DNA from 4 places in the Paenibacillus sp. 1182 genome. Region 2 is predicted to be linked to each of the others. Evidence: predicted binding sites of a transcription regulator. Region 2 holds the regulator's gene; each other region holds the start of a gene.
What was found. Region 2 encodes LexA, which represses DNA repair genes until DNA is damaged. Its sites were predicted from a motif close to CGAACATATGTTCG; they were not measured.

Region 1 (3,469 bases), on a different contig from region 2:
ATTTGAATCTGGAGAAGCGAGAGCGTTCGCCTGAAAGCTTTCCAAAGGAAAGCTGCTTCGGAAGTATAAACCTAGGGGGATTCTTACCATTAAAATCATTTATAAAATCCAAAGAATCCCCGTGCAACAGCGATCGTAAGATCAAATGATCCGCAGAGCCGCGCCCCTATCGAACAACGTTTTAACACTTTGAGTAATCCAAGAATGGGAGTGAAGGATTTTGCCTTCAGTAATATTAGAACGCAGCCGTAAAAAAAGGCTGGAGCACGCACACCCTTGGGTGTTTAAAAACGAAATAGCCAAGATCGAAGGAGACCCAGAGGCAGGCGATTTGGTCAGTATTGTTAACCATCAGGGGCGTTATTTGGCGACAGGTTACTATAATCCGGCTTCACAAATTACAGTGCGTGTGATGTCCTATGAGCCGCTGGAAGCGATGGATCAAAACTTTTTTGCCCAACGCTTTCGCAAATGTCTGGAGCACCGCGAACGTTTTGTGACCGGGGGAGACGCTTATCGGTTGGTGTACGGCGAGGCTGATTTTTTGCCTGGACTGATTGTAGACCGTTTTGGTGATGTGTTGGTTGTGCAGCTGTTAACGCTTGGCATGGATCGGCGCAGGGAAGAAATCAGGGATGCGCTCGTTGAAGTATTGGGTCCTGTTGGTATATATGAGCGCAGTGATGTATCCATCCGAGAGCTGGAAGGATTGAAACAAACGAAGGGTCCTTTGTACGGTGATTGCCCGCGTCATGTAGTGGTGACGGAAAATGGCCTGCACATCAAGGTTGATATCGTAGAGGGCCAGAAGACGGGTTATTTCTTTGACCAGCGTGAAAATCGTGCGGCCATAGCACCGTTGATGACAGGTTGGGGAGCACGTAGTGGAATTACGCTACAAGAAGTTGCTACAGACTCAGGGGACGCTGCCACAACGGTCATGAAGCCAGTGAATAAAAGTGGTAAGGTTGTTGAATTCCCATTCTGGGACGGCGCAACCGTATTGGAATGTTTTTCACATACGGGAAGCTTTACGCTCAATGCCTGTAAATATGGTGCTAAAAAAGTAACTTGTCTTGATATTTCTGAGCATGCGATTGAAAGTGCGCGGGACAATGTCAAGCTGAACGGTTTTGAGGAACGCGTCGAGTTTGTCGTCGACGATGCTTTTCAATATTTGCGCAATCAGGTGAAAGGTGTAGAGGAACGCAATGCACGAGCCGGGGGCAAAGGAGATACGTCTAAGCCGCTGACAGCGGGTGGCGGACGCACCTTTGACGTGGTCATTCTTGATCCGCCAGCCTTTGCCAAAACGAAGAACGCTGTCAAAGGGGCTACACGTGGATATAAAGATATCAACCTGCACGGGATGAAGCTCGTTAATGAGGGCGGCTATCTGGTGACAGCGAGTTGCTCGTTCCACATGCGGCCGGAGTTGTTTTTGGACACCATTAAGGAAGCAGCGGCAGATGCCGGCAAAATCCTTCGTCTGGTAGACTGGAGAGCAGCTGGTAAGGACCATCCTCAAATTTTGGGTGTGGAGGAAGGCCATTACTTGAAATTCGCCATCTTTGAGGTGCGCAGCCGGACACAGTTGTAGTTTCATACAAAGTCAAAGTCAATCGCCCTTTTGGTGATTAAATAGGTAAAATAAACTCGTTTTAGGTATAAATCAGTCCTGTAGAGAAGGCGTGCACCAAGCCAATCTGCGGGACTGATTTATTTTTTAGAGGGAGAAAGAATTGCTACAACATGGCAAACGTACGTTCTTTTCTCTCTTGCCTGATATGCTATACTGTTTAATAGAATGTTGTTCGTTGGAAAGGAGGCCGCATCATGTCGGTCCGTTTGTTGATTGGCCGCTCTGGGAGTGGTAAAAGTACGTTAATCCGCAATGAAATGACGTCTTTGTTACGCGAGGAGCCGCTAGGTAAGCCTATGCTGTTACTTGTACCGGAGCAATCGTCATTTGCTTCTGAGCATGCGTTACTTACAGAAGCCGGAAACGGTATTCAGGGGTCGGTGCGCGCCCAAGTGATGGGATTTCACCGTCTTGCCTATTTAGTTATGCAGGAAACCGGGGGTTCAGCGCTGGTGCCTGTAACGGAAGAAGGCAAGAAGATGCTTTTATATAAAATTATTCGTCGTCGCAAGGATGAACTGAGTTTGTTTAAGGATTCGGGAGACCAGCTCGGCTTTGTGGATCGGTTGAATACATTGTTCACGGAGCTGAAGCAGTATGGAAATGATACTCGGTCTGTACCCGAGCAACTGGAGCGAATGAACGCTGCTGGAGAGTCAACTCCGATTTTGCGCGGCAAGCTCAAAGATATCAGTCTAATCTACGAGGATTTTGAACGAGAGCTGACGCTTAAATATATTGACGGTGAAGATACGCTGCGCATGCTGGCAGAACAGATTGCAGAGTCTTCCCTTGTGCGTGGAGCAGACATTTGGATGGATGGCTACCGTAGGTTTACACCACATGAATATAAAGTGGTGGAGCAACTTATGCTGCATGCCTCTTCGTTGACAGTGGCGCTGACTTGCAACCGCAGCTACGAGAGCGGACAGCTTCCGCATGAGCTGGATTTGTTTCATCCTTCGGCGGCTACGTATGTAAAGCTCAAAGGAATGGCAGACGAGCTGATGATAGAGACGCAGACACAATTACTTCGCCCTGATCCGCCGCCGAGATTTAAGGAGCGTCCGGCGTTGGCGTATTTGGAGGCTAACTTTGAATATCGTACAGGGTTACGGAATCAGGAACAACGGATGCGGCTGCAGCAGCTACGAGAGCAGTGGACAGAAGAACAGCCGGAAGGCATAAAACTGTATGCTGCGGCGAATCGCCGCGCTGAGTTGGAAGGTGCTGTACGCGAAATGCGTCGTTTAGCCCGAGATGAGGGCGCGCGTTATCGGGAGATGGCCCTGTTTGTGCGTCATATTGAAGATTATGAGTCATGGGTGGAACCGATATTCAAACAATATGAGGTTCCAGTATTTCTGGATCAGCGGAGAAGTGTATTGCATCATCCCTTAGTGGAATTGATTCGGGCTTCACTGGATATCGTGCAGCGACGCTGGCGATATGAGGATGTATTCCGTGCGGTCAAAACAGATCTTCTCCTGCCGCTGGATGGTCGGGTGAGCCGCGAGGAGATGGATCGTCTGGAAAACTATGTACTGGCCTGCGGAATACAAGGTAGCCGTTGGACAGACGGTCGCCCGTGGCAGGCTGTGCCCAGCTTGTCACTGGAGCTGGAGGAGCAGGAACGGAACCGTAGGCGGGATGAAACGTTGGATTTGATGGAGCTGTGTCGGGATGTAATCGTGACGCCTTTACGTGCGTTTGAGAAACGTGTGGGCAAGGCACGAACTGCACTTGAGAAGTGTGAAGCGGTATATCTGTTACTGGAGGATGCAGAAATTGGCCACAAGCTGGACGCCTTCATTCATCAGGCAGAGG
Region 2 (3,469 bases):
TACCGGTCTTAGTCAAAAAGTAACTCATAAGCATGTACAATACAGAAAGACCAGCCAGCATAATTGGCACAGTAATGTTACGTCCACGGAAAATATCCATTGCAGAACCTGCGCCGCTAATGGTTTGAATACCTTGCTTTTTGCGCGATTTATTTAAATGCGCTGTGTTTTTGCGTACTTTTCTTTCAAATGATCGGGCCATCTCTCAATTCCTTCCCAGATATATTACATTAAAACAATTGCCTCAAAGCTGATCTATATAGATACCATGAGAGGTACCTAAAACAAAAGGCAAATTGCAGGCTTGGGCGCTTTAACAACATTAATGCTTCAGCCCGTCATTTCCCTTCGATGTATCATCGTCCACAAATTCAATCGTTTCTAGCTGCTGCCGAAAATTACGGCGAATGTTACCTAAATAAATTTCCCGAAGGTTGGCACGTTCTGTGGTTTCCTCTTCTGTTAATCCCTCGGATTTTGCTTTGCGCGCTAATTCATTAATGCGCTGTACCAAGCTGTCTATATCCAAATTGTGTCCCCTCCATAAAAGCAAAGATATAATACACTTTGACATGTAGAAAAGAGCTTGTCAAGGCTCCCGCATTACGCTCCCTGACAAGCTCTAATAGTCTATAGATCATAAGTCAGGAAGCTTGAGTACCTGACCTGCCTGCACTCCCCGATCCTCTAAACCGTTAATCCGCACAATTCCTTCTATATATACCCGTGTATCCATTCGTTCCGGTTTATGATTCGCGGCAATCTGCCACAACGTATCCCCAGGTTGTACTGTCAGTTTAGTCACTTCTTCCTTGGAAGCTGAAGGAGCCGCGAAAACCGTAAGTACACCTGCTCCTGCAATCCAAGCAACAATCATTATAATAAGAAGCTTAAGTAAAAGAGTATGGGTAATAATCTGCATATAACGCGCCCTACCCTCTTTTCGGGTCTCCTGTAAATTTTCTATATTCATTGGAAAAATACTTTGATAGGTGCTATATTTCATCATGGTTGTGTCCTCCAAACGTTTGTTCTTATGTTTTCACAATATAACACGAACGTTTGTTTTGTTCAATAGAAAAGAGAACAAAAGTTCGCAATTATTTTTAGGGATTATTTAGAACTTATGTTTGTACGAACGGAGGTTCTATGCTATAATTTTCCCAAACGTTACTAAATGGGGTTGATACGGTATGTCTAAGATTTCGAGCCGCCAGCAGGCCATTCTTGAATTTATCCGCAATGAAGTGCGTCTAAAGGGATACCCCCCTTCTGTACGCGAAATAGGCGAGGCTGTCGGATTGGCCTCCAGTTCTACGGTTCACGGTCATTTGGATCGTTTAGAGAAAAAAGGACTCATTCGCCGCGATCCTACAAAACCACGGGCTATTGAGTTACTCGGTCAAGACGAATCGGATAACAGCAACTTGATTAATTACTCCATTAGTCGTGTCCCCGTCGTCGGCAAAGTAACCGCTGGTCTTCCTATTACGGCGACAGAAAATATTGAAGATTACTTTCCTCTTCCCCAACACTTTGTTGGTGAGGATAAAATATTCATGTTATCTGTTGTAGGCGAAAGCATGATTGAGGCCGGGATTGCTAACGGAGACTATGTAATCGTACGTCAGCAGCAGACCGCTGATAATGGCGATATTGTTGTAGCTATGACAGATGAAGACGAAGCTACAGTTAAAACCTTCTACAAAGAAAAAGATCATATCCGGCTTCAACCTGAAAATCCAGCCTTTGAACCGCTTCGTCTGACACACGTCAGTATTTTGGGCAAAGTTGTAGGACTCTTCCGGGACTTCCACTGATTTCTCGTTCTTCCTTCCCCGTTATTCTATCCCCTAATACAAAACCGGCTGCCTAGGGCAAGCCGGTTTTGTATTGTTATTATGCTTACTATGTATCTCACAACTATTCTTTCCTTTTTGCAACCTATTCCTATTGTATCTACTATAAAATCAGCCTCATCATCTCAAATAATCCCCCACTGATCTTGAACAGCTATACTGTTATGGGCAAAACTAATAGATCTTTCTTTCTTTTAGCTAAATATGGTATATTAATTACTCATAGCTCTGTAGGAGGAATTAAATGAAAAAAATAATAATTTCAGCGTTTGTTATGATATTTATCGTCGTAAGCTGTGCAGTTCCAACAATGGATCATTTGTATGCAGAAGAGAAATCACACATAACAACCTACGATCGTATTCAGTACATACAAATACTCATCCATTTCAGGTATTTAGAAAAGCAACTTGAAGCTGTAATTTCCGAAAGAAATAATTACCCAGAGGCCAGCCAAGAATATAAACAGCTCTCAGAACAACTGAATCATATTCTTGCCCAAGAGGCATACTACGAAAAAAAACTTAACACCCTTAATAGTAAATAATTTTCATACAAACTGCATATTATCTTTATTCTACACATTAGACTCATGCCGACCTGCCTGTAACATCTCCTGCAACGTAAAGTTGAAAAGGCGAAGACAGGTTCGCATGAGTTTTTTTGTTAACTTTTAGGGATATAGGTACTAGCTTCTTTTTGCTTCTAATAGATTTATGCTGATACATTACTATCACAATTGACATATGTATATAGCAGAACTAAGCAAAGGAGATATGCAGATGATCAGAAATAGAGTTAAAACGTATAAGCATCGCATCGGGAAAAACAGATATCTGGTCGTTAAAGTCTTTCAAGCCGCAGCTGCAAAAACAGGAAGCGGAAATGCACTAGCAACCAATGCCTTGAATATCAAAATTTCCAAGCGTAAGCATAAACGCCACTAAGATTCAACCGCACCTTCATTTCTTGAAGGGAGGTGATATTATGAGCAGAAGACATTGCAGACGTGATTTAAGAAGAAGAAGATTGAACATCCGTTCCAATCAAAGAGCCACTGCGCGTGCAAGAGGTAACGCACTGGCTGTTAATTTGTTTAGCGTAAACGATAGACAACGCAGACGTTAATAATCGTTTTCATGCAAAAAGCGGGAGAAATTCTTCCTGCTTTTTTGTGTTAAGCAGCACACCTAACTACTGCTATGAATCGTTTAAGCAAGCGGACGAGATCGTAAATATCACACATAGTTGAACAGTCGCTACTATTTTACTCTTTTATAAATCTAACAGACAGGAAAAAGTGGTTCTCTTTTAGAATAATGTGCATAGAGAAATTAAACCAGAAGGAGACAAGCCATGATAATTAAAATGTCACTTTCAAATATGGGGGATTTTAAAAAGTCAAATGAGAATAACGGCTTTATTGTGTCAGGAAAAATTATACCTAAATACGAGAACAACATTTGGTCATATATAGAAGAAAGTTTTCCCGAACCATATTTTAAACAGTATGAGGATGATGACGTCGATATCAGTTATATTAATGAACAAGGAAAATCTATTTTTTTATATTATGATGAGAACGACTGTGTTGGGAAAATTAAACTTTG
Region 3 (3,469 bases), on a different contig from region 2:
GGTAGAAATGGGGAAAATTGATTCGTGGATTGTTGTTGTGATTGTTAGCCGTGAGTTTGCGGTTACGGGGCTGCGTCAGATTGCCTTGCTGGATGGGTCTGTGGTTGCTGCAAGCAATTGGGGCAAATTAAAGACGATCATTCAGATTGTTGCTATAGTAGCGCTGCTCATTAATAATTTCCCGTTTGTTTTTCTTGGTATACCGTTTGATTTAATAGCGATATGGGCAGCGGTGTTGATCACCATTTATTCGGGTATTGATTATTTCGTGAAAAATATCCATTTGCTGAGCTCCTCCAAGGTTTAACAGTATAAATTTTATGGAAACAGCAATAGGGACTAAACTTATTGCTGTTTCTTTATATAATTCCCATCATATTCGCAGTACAGGAGGAAGAATTGATGAAAGCTGAAATAATTGCGGTAGGAACAGAGTTATTGCTCGGACAAATAGTGAATACAAATGCTCAATATTTGTCACAAGAGTTGGCTACAATTGGAATCGATGTATATTTTCAGACTGTGGTTGGCGATAACATAGATCGGCTTCAGGAAGCCATAAGAATTGCTCAGAAGCGTGCGGATATTATTTTATTTTCTGGCGGTCTGGGACCGACCCAGGATGATTTGACGAAAGATGCGATAGCGTCTGTATTGGGGCGAAAATTGCACATAGATCGTCTTGCAATGGACAAGCTAGATCAATTTTTTCGTAACCGTGGGGTAGAAATGACCGAAAATAACCGCCGGCAGGCGCTTTCTATTGAAGGTGCTACTCCGCTTGAAAATGAGACAGGGCTAGCTGTGGGCGACGCAATTGCACAGGATGGTAAATTTTATGTAGTTTTGCCTGGACCTCCTAAGGAACTCAAACCGATGTTTGCAAACCAGGCCAAACCTTGGTTGCTTCAGCAGGCATTGAGCGGTGAGGAAATGCCAATTTATTCAAAAATGCTAAAATTTGCAGGGATTGGTGAGTCAGCTCTTGAAACCCGTTTGTTAGATCTGATCCAATCCCAGACAGACCCCACGATTGCTCCTTATGCCAAGGAAGGGGAAGTCACGATCCGTATATCCACCAAGGCGGCCAGCGAAAGTGAAGCATTGATTAAGCTGACGGCTACGGAAGTAGAAATTCAGCAGCGTCTTTCGGAATTTATGTATGCAAGCGAAGATGTTACGCTGGAGAAGGTTATCGTAGATCTAATGGCCAATCGCGGACTCACTGTGAGTGCGGCAGAAAGCTGTACAGGTGGAATGCTGATGGAACACCTCACTTCTATACCTGGCAGTGCTACTATGTTTCAAGGTGGCATCGTGTGCTATTCCAATGAAATGAAGATGAAATTACTCAACGTGCCTTGTGATTATTTGGAAGGGGATCAAGCGCCAGGTGCAGTGAGTAAGGAAGTGGCCCTTGTGCTTGCAGAGCAGGCGAGAATGATCATGGACAGCGATTTTGGACTTTCAGTTACTGGTGTAGCCGGGCCTGGGTATTCCGAACGGAAGCCAGTCGGTCTAGTGTATATTGGCATTGCTGAACGCGACAAGGAAACGGAAGTACATGAACTGAGACTGAGTGGTAACCGCGAAACAATCCGACTGCGATCAGTCAAAGCGATTCTGTACAGATTGTGGCGCAGGCTGGTAGAGAACGAGAAACTCTCTTAATCATCTATGTACAGTGTGGGTCGTAGAGTTGTTTTAGATAGATATTCATGATATAATCACCTTATCGGAAGAACCGTTGCAAAGCCTTTTGCCAGCGGTTCTTTTTTTGTTTTAAGAGACAGGTGTAATTACAGAAGAGAGCTGTGTGAATAAAAAAAACGAATGTATGTTCGAAAAAATGCTTGGCAAGCGTGTCAAAACAAGGTATTATTAAAGTACAAACAATGAAGGATGTGAGTTTATTGTCAGATCGTCGTGCTGCGCTGGATATGGCGCTCCGTCAAATAGAAAAGCAATTTGGTAAAGGTTCCATTATGAAGTTGGGTGAGTCTACCCACATGCAAGTGGAAACGATCCCCAGTGGTTCGATTGCTTTGGATATTGCGTTAGGAACGGGCGGCTTTCCAAGAGGCCGGGTTATTGAAATATACGGACCGGAATCATCCGGTAAAACGACAGTAGCTCTTCACGCTATCGCAGAGGTGCAAAAAACAGGCGGACAAGCCGCCTTTATCGACGCCGAGCATGCGCTTGATCCGTCGTATGCAAGCAAGCTGGGTGTCAATATTGATGAGTTGTTACTATCGCAACCAGATACAGGAGAGCAGGCGCTTGAGATTGCCGAAGCCCTTGTACGTAGTGGAGCAGTAGACATTGTAGTTGTTGACTCCGTAGCGGCACTTGTGCCGAAGGCAGAGATTGAAGGCGAAATGGGAGATTCCCACGTCGGTCTTCAAGCACGTCTGATGTCGCAGGCATTGCGTAAGCTGTCTGGAGCCATTAACAAATCGAAAACTATTGCTATTTTTATTAACCAGCTACGTGAAAAAGTAGGTGTTATGTTCGGTAACCCTGAAACAACACCAGGTGGACGTGCCTTGAAGTTTTACTCTACGGTACGTTTGGATGTTCGTCGTATTGAAAGTTTGAAAATGGGTAACGACATTGTGGGTAACCGCACACGTATTAAAGTCGTGAAGAATAAAGTTGCCCCTCCATTCCGTCAGGCTGAAGTGGACATTATGTACGGTGAGGGCATTTCCAAAGAAGGTAGCTTGATCGATATCGGTACGGAGCATGACATTGTCGACAAGAGTGGAGCTTGGTATTCCTACGAAGGTGAGCGCCTTGGTCAGGGACGTGAGAATGCGAAGCAATTTTTGAAGGAAAATCCGAACATTGCTAGTACGATCGAGCAAAAAATTCGGGTGGCAAGCAATTTGATTACGACGGTTGCTCCGCCTACAGAAGAAGAGTTGGCACAGCAAGCCAAGGAAGAACAGGAATTGTTGGAGCTTGAATAAAGCTTGGTGAATCCTGATTTGTGAACTGGAGCCAGGGTTATGGCACAATCCGGTTGAATAGCATGATTCTGATGCCCTGCACAGTTGTGCAGGGCATTTTTGCATCAATTAAAGCTGCTTTGTCAGCGGAATCTAACTTTTGCGTAGCAGTTGTCCAAAGACTGCTTTCGTGAATTTCAAAGTGAGGGAAACATATTGCAGTTGGACGATGAAGATGAATATTCTGCGGAAGCAAATAAGCAACAAGAGATTTCTCTTTTTCCGGATCATGAGGAATTGATGATTACTAGGGTAGAGCAGGGACAGGGACGCAAACGTGGACGCTATATCATTCATTTTGGCCCGTATTCATTGTCTGTATTAGAAGATGTAATGATCAAGTACAATATGTTCAAAGGAACGTCATTCGTCAAAAAAGAACTGGAAGATATTGTTCTGGCAGATGAAAAGCAACAGGCCTATGTACTCGCGCTTCGATATTTGGGGCGAAAGCC
Region 4 (3,469 bases), on a different contig from region 2:
TAAAATCTGTAACTCCATTTGCTGAGCCGGTAACAAAGATGTCTACAGAGAAGCAGAATCAAAAGCATCGCTTCAATCAATTTACTATTACACGTTAAATGGTGTGAACAGCTATACTATATCAGATGAGGCATTCAATATTTCCGGAGGAAATGTAAATATTACATTAGTTCAATATTTAGAAGATAGTCGTTACAATCCTGTTGTTAGCTACCAATTAGTGGGGTGGGGAAATAATAGTCATGAGCAAATAATTTCAGTTCCAGGGACATTTACTAATCTGAATACAACAAGAACTTTTTACAATGTTAAGCCAGGAACATATAAGTTAAGAATCGGTAATGTGGGAGAACTAAGTCCTTTATGGGGAAATGGATATCTTACTTATTGATTTTTAAGTATGTGAAAAGTTTCTTTAACTATGAAATACCTCGTGGAACATATCAGAGGCGATTGAAAAAGTCCCTTTGTTGCAAAAGGTAAAGTTACTCATGAAAAATGAGGAGTCTGTACCTTTTTTCTGCCAACAGCATAGAACCCTGAGATAAAGACAGGAAGGCGCACAGAGGACATAAAGGCGGGGCTACTGGCTTTGGAACAAGACAACAATATTGCATGGGATAACAAGAGCGATACCCGCCACATCATGATAATAGAGGGCTGGGATCGCGATCAAAAGATCGTTACGCCTCCTGGCTGCAAATAGGTACTATACAGAATAAAACAACCCCGGATTGCTCCGGGGTTGTTTTATTCGAGACCAAATTGTGCTTTTGCTTGTAGTTTGTTGCCTTGGAATGTGAAAACGGCATTTGCACCAGGTCCGACTTCACCTTTATACGAATACATTACAGTATAAAATTCGTCTCCTTTTTCACCAACCTCTGAAACAGCCTCACCGGGACCACCGATAATTTTCGCAACTTCCTCATAAGTCATTCCATTTTTAATGTTGTTATATTTAGCTTTGGTAATAATTCCGAGGTTTGGCGATTCTGCTACTGTCCGACCCTCTATTTTTCCGTTATATAGTTTCCAATGGGCTTCTCCCTTAACACCACGGGAACCAAGTTCACCCTTAAAGGTAACTATATCCCCCTGGTTAAGACCATTTAATTCTGAACGATCTGAAACTTTTACAACAATAACATCCCCGAGTTTTTTCTTTTCAGCGCTAATATCTGACCATGATTCACCGTTGTAATCTGCTGGTTTACCATAGACATAAAGGCTGCTTGATCCAGCTTCAATAACAACGCCTGACCATGAAACAACTTGATTTCTTACACTGTCGAATGCTTCCCCTTGCTTGGATACTGGCAATGCAAAGAGAGCAGATGAAAACTTATCAAAAGGAAGCGATGTGTCAATCAATGTTTTTTTAGCATCAGTCTGTCCCTTTTGAACTGGTTCAGTAGTAACTTCGTTCCCTTTAACAGGTGTGGTAGCTACCGGTTTGGAATTAGTTTCGGTTGGTTTCTGAGTGTCAGCGACTGATATTCCAATAATAAATACTAGGAAAGCACCTAAACCAAAGAGAAACATTTTCTTAGCCTTGCCGTTCTTTTTTATTAAAGCTATAGCCCACAAAACAAAAAACACAAAAAAAGCCAGCAAAGCAATCACAGCAATTGCAGTCATTACATAACCCCTATCTATTGGTAATGTTATAGTAAAATTAGTATATATGACCTAGGAATAATTTTCTAGAACAAAAGTCTTAGAAGTAGAAAACAAAAGCCCTTGTAAGGAACATACGTTCGGGATATAATTTGAACATATTACATCAGGAGGCTACATACATGTCTAAAAAACTAGAAGATAACGGATTATGGGAAAGCAGTCGCATTATCATACCAGAGCATAAAGAGGCTTATCTGAAGCTAATGAAAGACCGTCAGCGGCGCGGTAAACCGGAGTTGGATGACCAAGAGGTACAATTAATCGAGCATGCTCTAATAGAGTCTTACAATTCACGTCAGCCTGTGACAGTGGTTGTTTTCAGTCCGTTTGACGATGCGGAGTTAACAGGTGTGGTTACATCAATAAACACCGCTAGACGTGAAGTAAAACTATTTCGTGATGAGGATGATTTTAGTTGGATTAAGCTAGAGGATATTATATCAGCTATTGTATAGTCCCCTAAAAAGGAACGGGCTCACTGAGCCTTCTTCGAACAATGGATTTTTGAGCAGTAAAAAGAGCCTTCGATTTCTCCCGAAGACTCCGCATGTGGACTAATCTTGAATTGCTGTTACGACTCCATTTTCGAAATAGATGTACTTGTAATGATCATAGACCCATTGTTCGTTTACACCGTAAGTAGTAGTGTTCTTATTAATATGTTTGGGTAGTCCCCATTTTGAATAAGTTACTTCCTGTTCAGACATACCAATTTGGGGAGCGAGTTTTTCGGGCGGGATATCCTCGTAATATCCAATCTTGGTGAAGGTGTTGACTCCAAGGCTTTCATCCTTTGAAATAAGCTTGTCATTCTTTAGGTAATAAATTGTGCCGTTATCAGCATGTAATTCTGTACCAATTAGGATAACAGGCCAGGTATAAGTGCTTTCATCTTGAGAATTAAAGGAGAGTACCTTGGTTACTTCTCCATTTTTAAAAGTCAGTTTCTCGTAACCTGATTCATCTTCCCAAATGCCTTGAAAGCTATTATACAAAGAAGCTTGAGTCAAATATTGTATTGAGTCCTGATAGTCTTTACTTGCATGAATAATTCTTTTGCTTCACGAAAGTTATACGCCCTAAATTGTTTAACTCCTTCCCGATAATTCGCTTCTCTCAGTAAATTAGAGGAATCTTTATAATCTTGGATTGGTTCAAGTAATTCAATTGCCGAAGCGTAGTTACCTTGGGAGGAATTTTGCTTTGCCAGTAAGTATATTGATTCTGTTTTTGCTTGACACTATCTTTGTAGTTGACTAAATTGATAAACAATTCAATAGCCTTTTCGTATTCTTTATTTTTTAGAAGGTGTTGTGCCTTTAGATAATTTGTTTCATTAATCAACTCATCGGAATCTTTGTACCCATCCAAATTGGTGAAGGTGGCTTGAGTTGCTTTGTCAAATTCACCGTTATTCATTAATGACTTGGCCTGAATATAACTGATATAGGGAGCTGCGATTAAAAAGCCTACGATAATAAGGCATAAAATAAGAAATGGAGCAATTGAGATAATAATTTTCTTTCTATAGCTGATCTCTTTAGGAATCGGACCATCATTCCTAATTTCGGATGTTTTTTCTTGCGGTGCTGTATTGATAGTTACTTCCCTTCCGCAATAATTACAGAAGGCGCTTCCTTTGGGTATTTCTTTCCCACATTTATCACAGAGCATTCTTTTTTACTCCTGCCTTTCCTGGAACTCTGCTGCTTCATAAAAAGTAGTCTATCAAACATAGGAATATTTTTCTAGGTCTAATTACATGAGAAGAATTCGGATAACCTGT

Region 1: a site for LexA is predicted at 1,757-1,770, ahead of addB (helicase-exonuclease AddAB subunit AddB). Genes of this name have one in related genera too.
Region 3: a site for LexA is predicted at 1,831-1,844, ahead of recA (recombinase RecA). Genes of this name have one in related genera too.
Region 4: a site for LexA is predicted at 1,750-1,763, ahead of JOD82_RS19770 (YolD-like family protein). Genes of this name have one in related genera too.

Annotation. Positions count from the first base shown of each region.
Region 1 covers NZ_JAFICR010000006.1:80,887-84,355, forward strand. Annotated here, with positions in the region: gene JOD82_RS13900 (class I SAM-dependent rRNA methyltransferase) at 221-1,600, shown strand; gene addB (helicase-exonuclease AddAB subunit AddB) at 1,837-3,469, shown strand, end outside.
Region 2 covers NZ_JAFICR010000001.1:371,038-374,506, reverse strand. Annotated here, with positions in the region: gene JOD82_RS01875 (hypothetical protein) at 1-202, opposite strand, end outside; gene JOD82_RS01870 (DUF896 domain-containing protein) at 323-529, opposite strand; gene JOD82_RS01865 (LysM peptidoglycan-binding domain-containing protein) at 638-1,006, opposite strand; gene lexA (transcriptional repressor LexA) at 1,194-1,820, shown strand; gene JOD82_RS01855 (hypothetical protein) at 2,104-2,406, shown strand; gene JOD82_RS01850 (hypothetical protein) at 2,642-2,806, shown strand; gene JOD82_RS01845 (hypothetical protein) at 2,847-2,987, shown strand; gene JOD82_RS01840 (GNAT family N-acetyltransferase) at 3,216-3,469, shown strand, end outside.
Region 3 covers NZ_JAFICR010000003.1:318,899-322,367, forward strand. Annotated here, with positions in the region: gene pgsA (CDP-diacylglycerol--glycerol-3-phosphate 3-phosphatidyltransferase) at 1-307, shown strand, start outside; gene JOD82_RS07175 (competence/damage-inducible protein A) at 403-1,671, shown strand; gene recA (recombinase RecA) at 1,914-2,975, shown strand; gene JOD82_RS07185 (regulatory protein RecX) at 3,171-3,469, shown strand, end outside.
Region 4 covers NZ_JAFICR010000010.1:100,398-103,866, reverse strand. Annotated here, with positions in the region: gene JOD82_RS19780 (hypothetical protein) at 1-98, shown strand, start outside; gene JOD82_RS29310 (hypothetical protein) at 751-1,641, opposite strand; gene JOD82_RS19770 (YolD-like family protein) at 1,803-2,138, shown strand; gene JOD82_RS19765 (hypothetical protein) at 2,238-2,693, opposite strand; gene JOD82_RS19760 (zinc-ribbon domain-containing protein) at 2,800-3,357, opposite strand.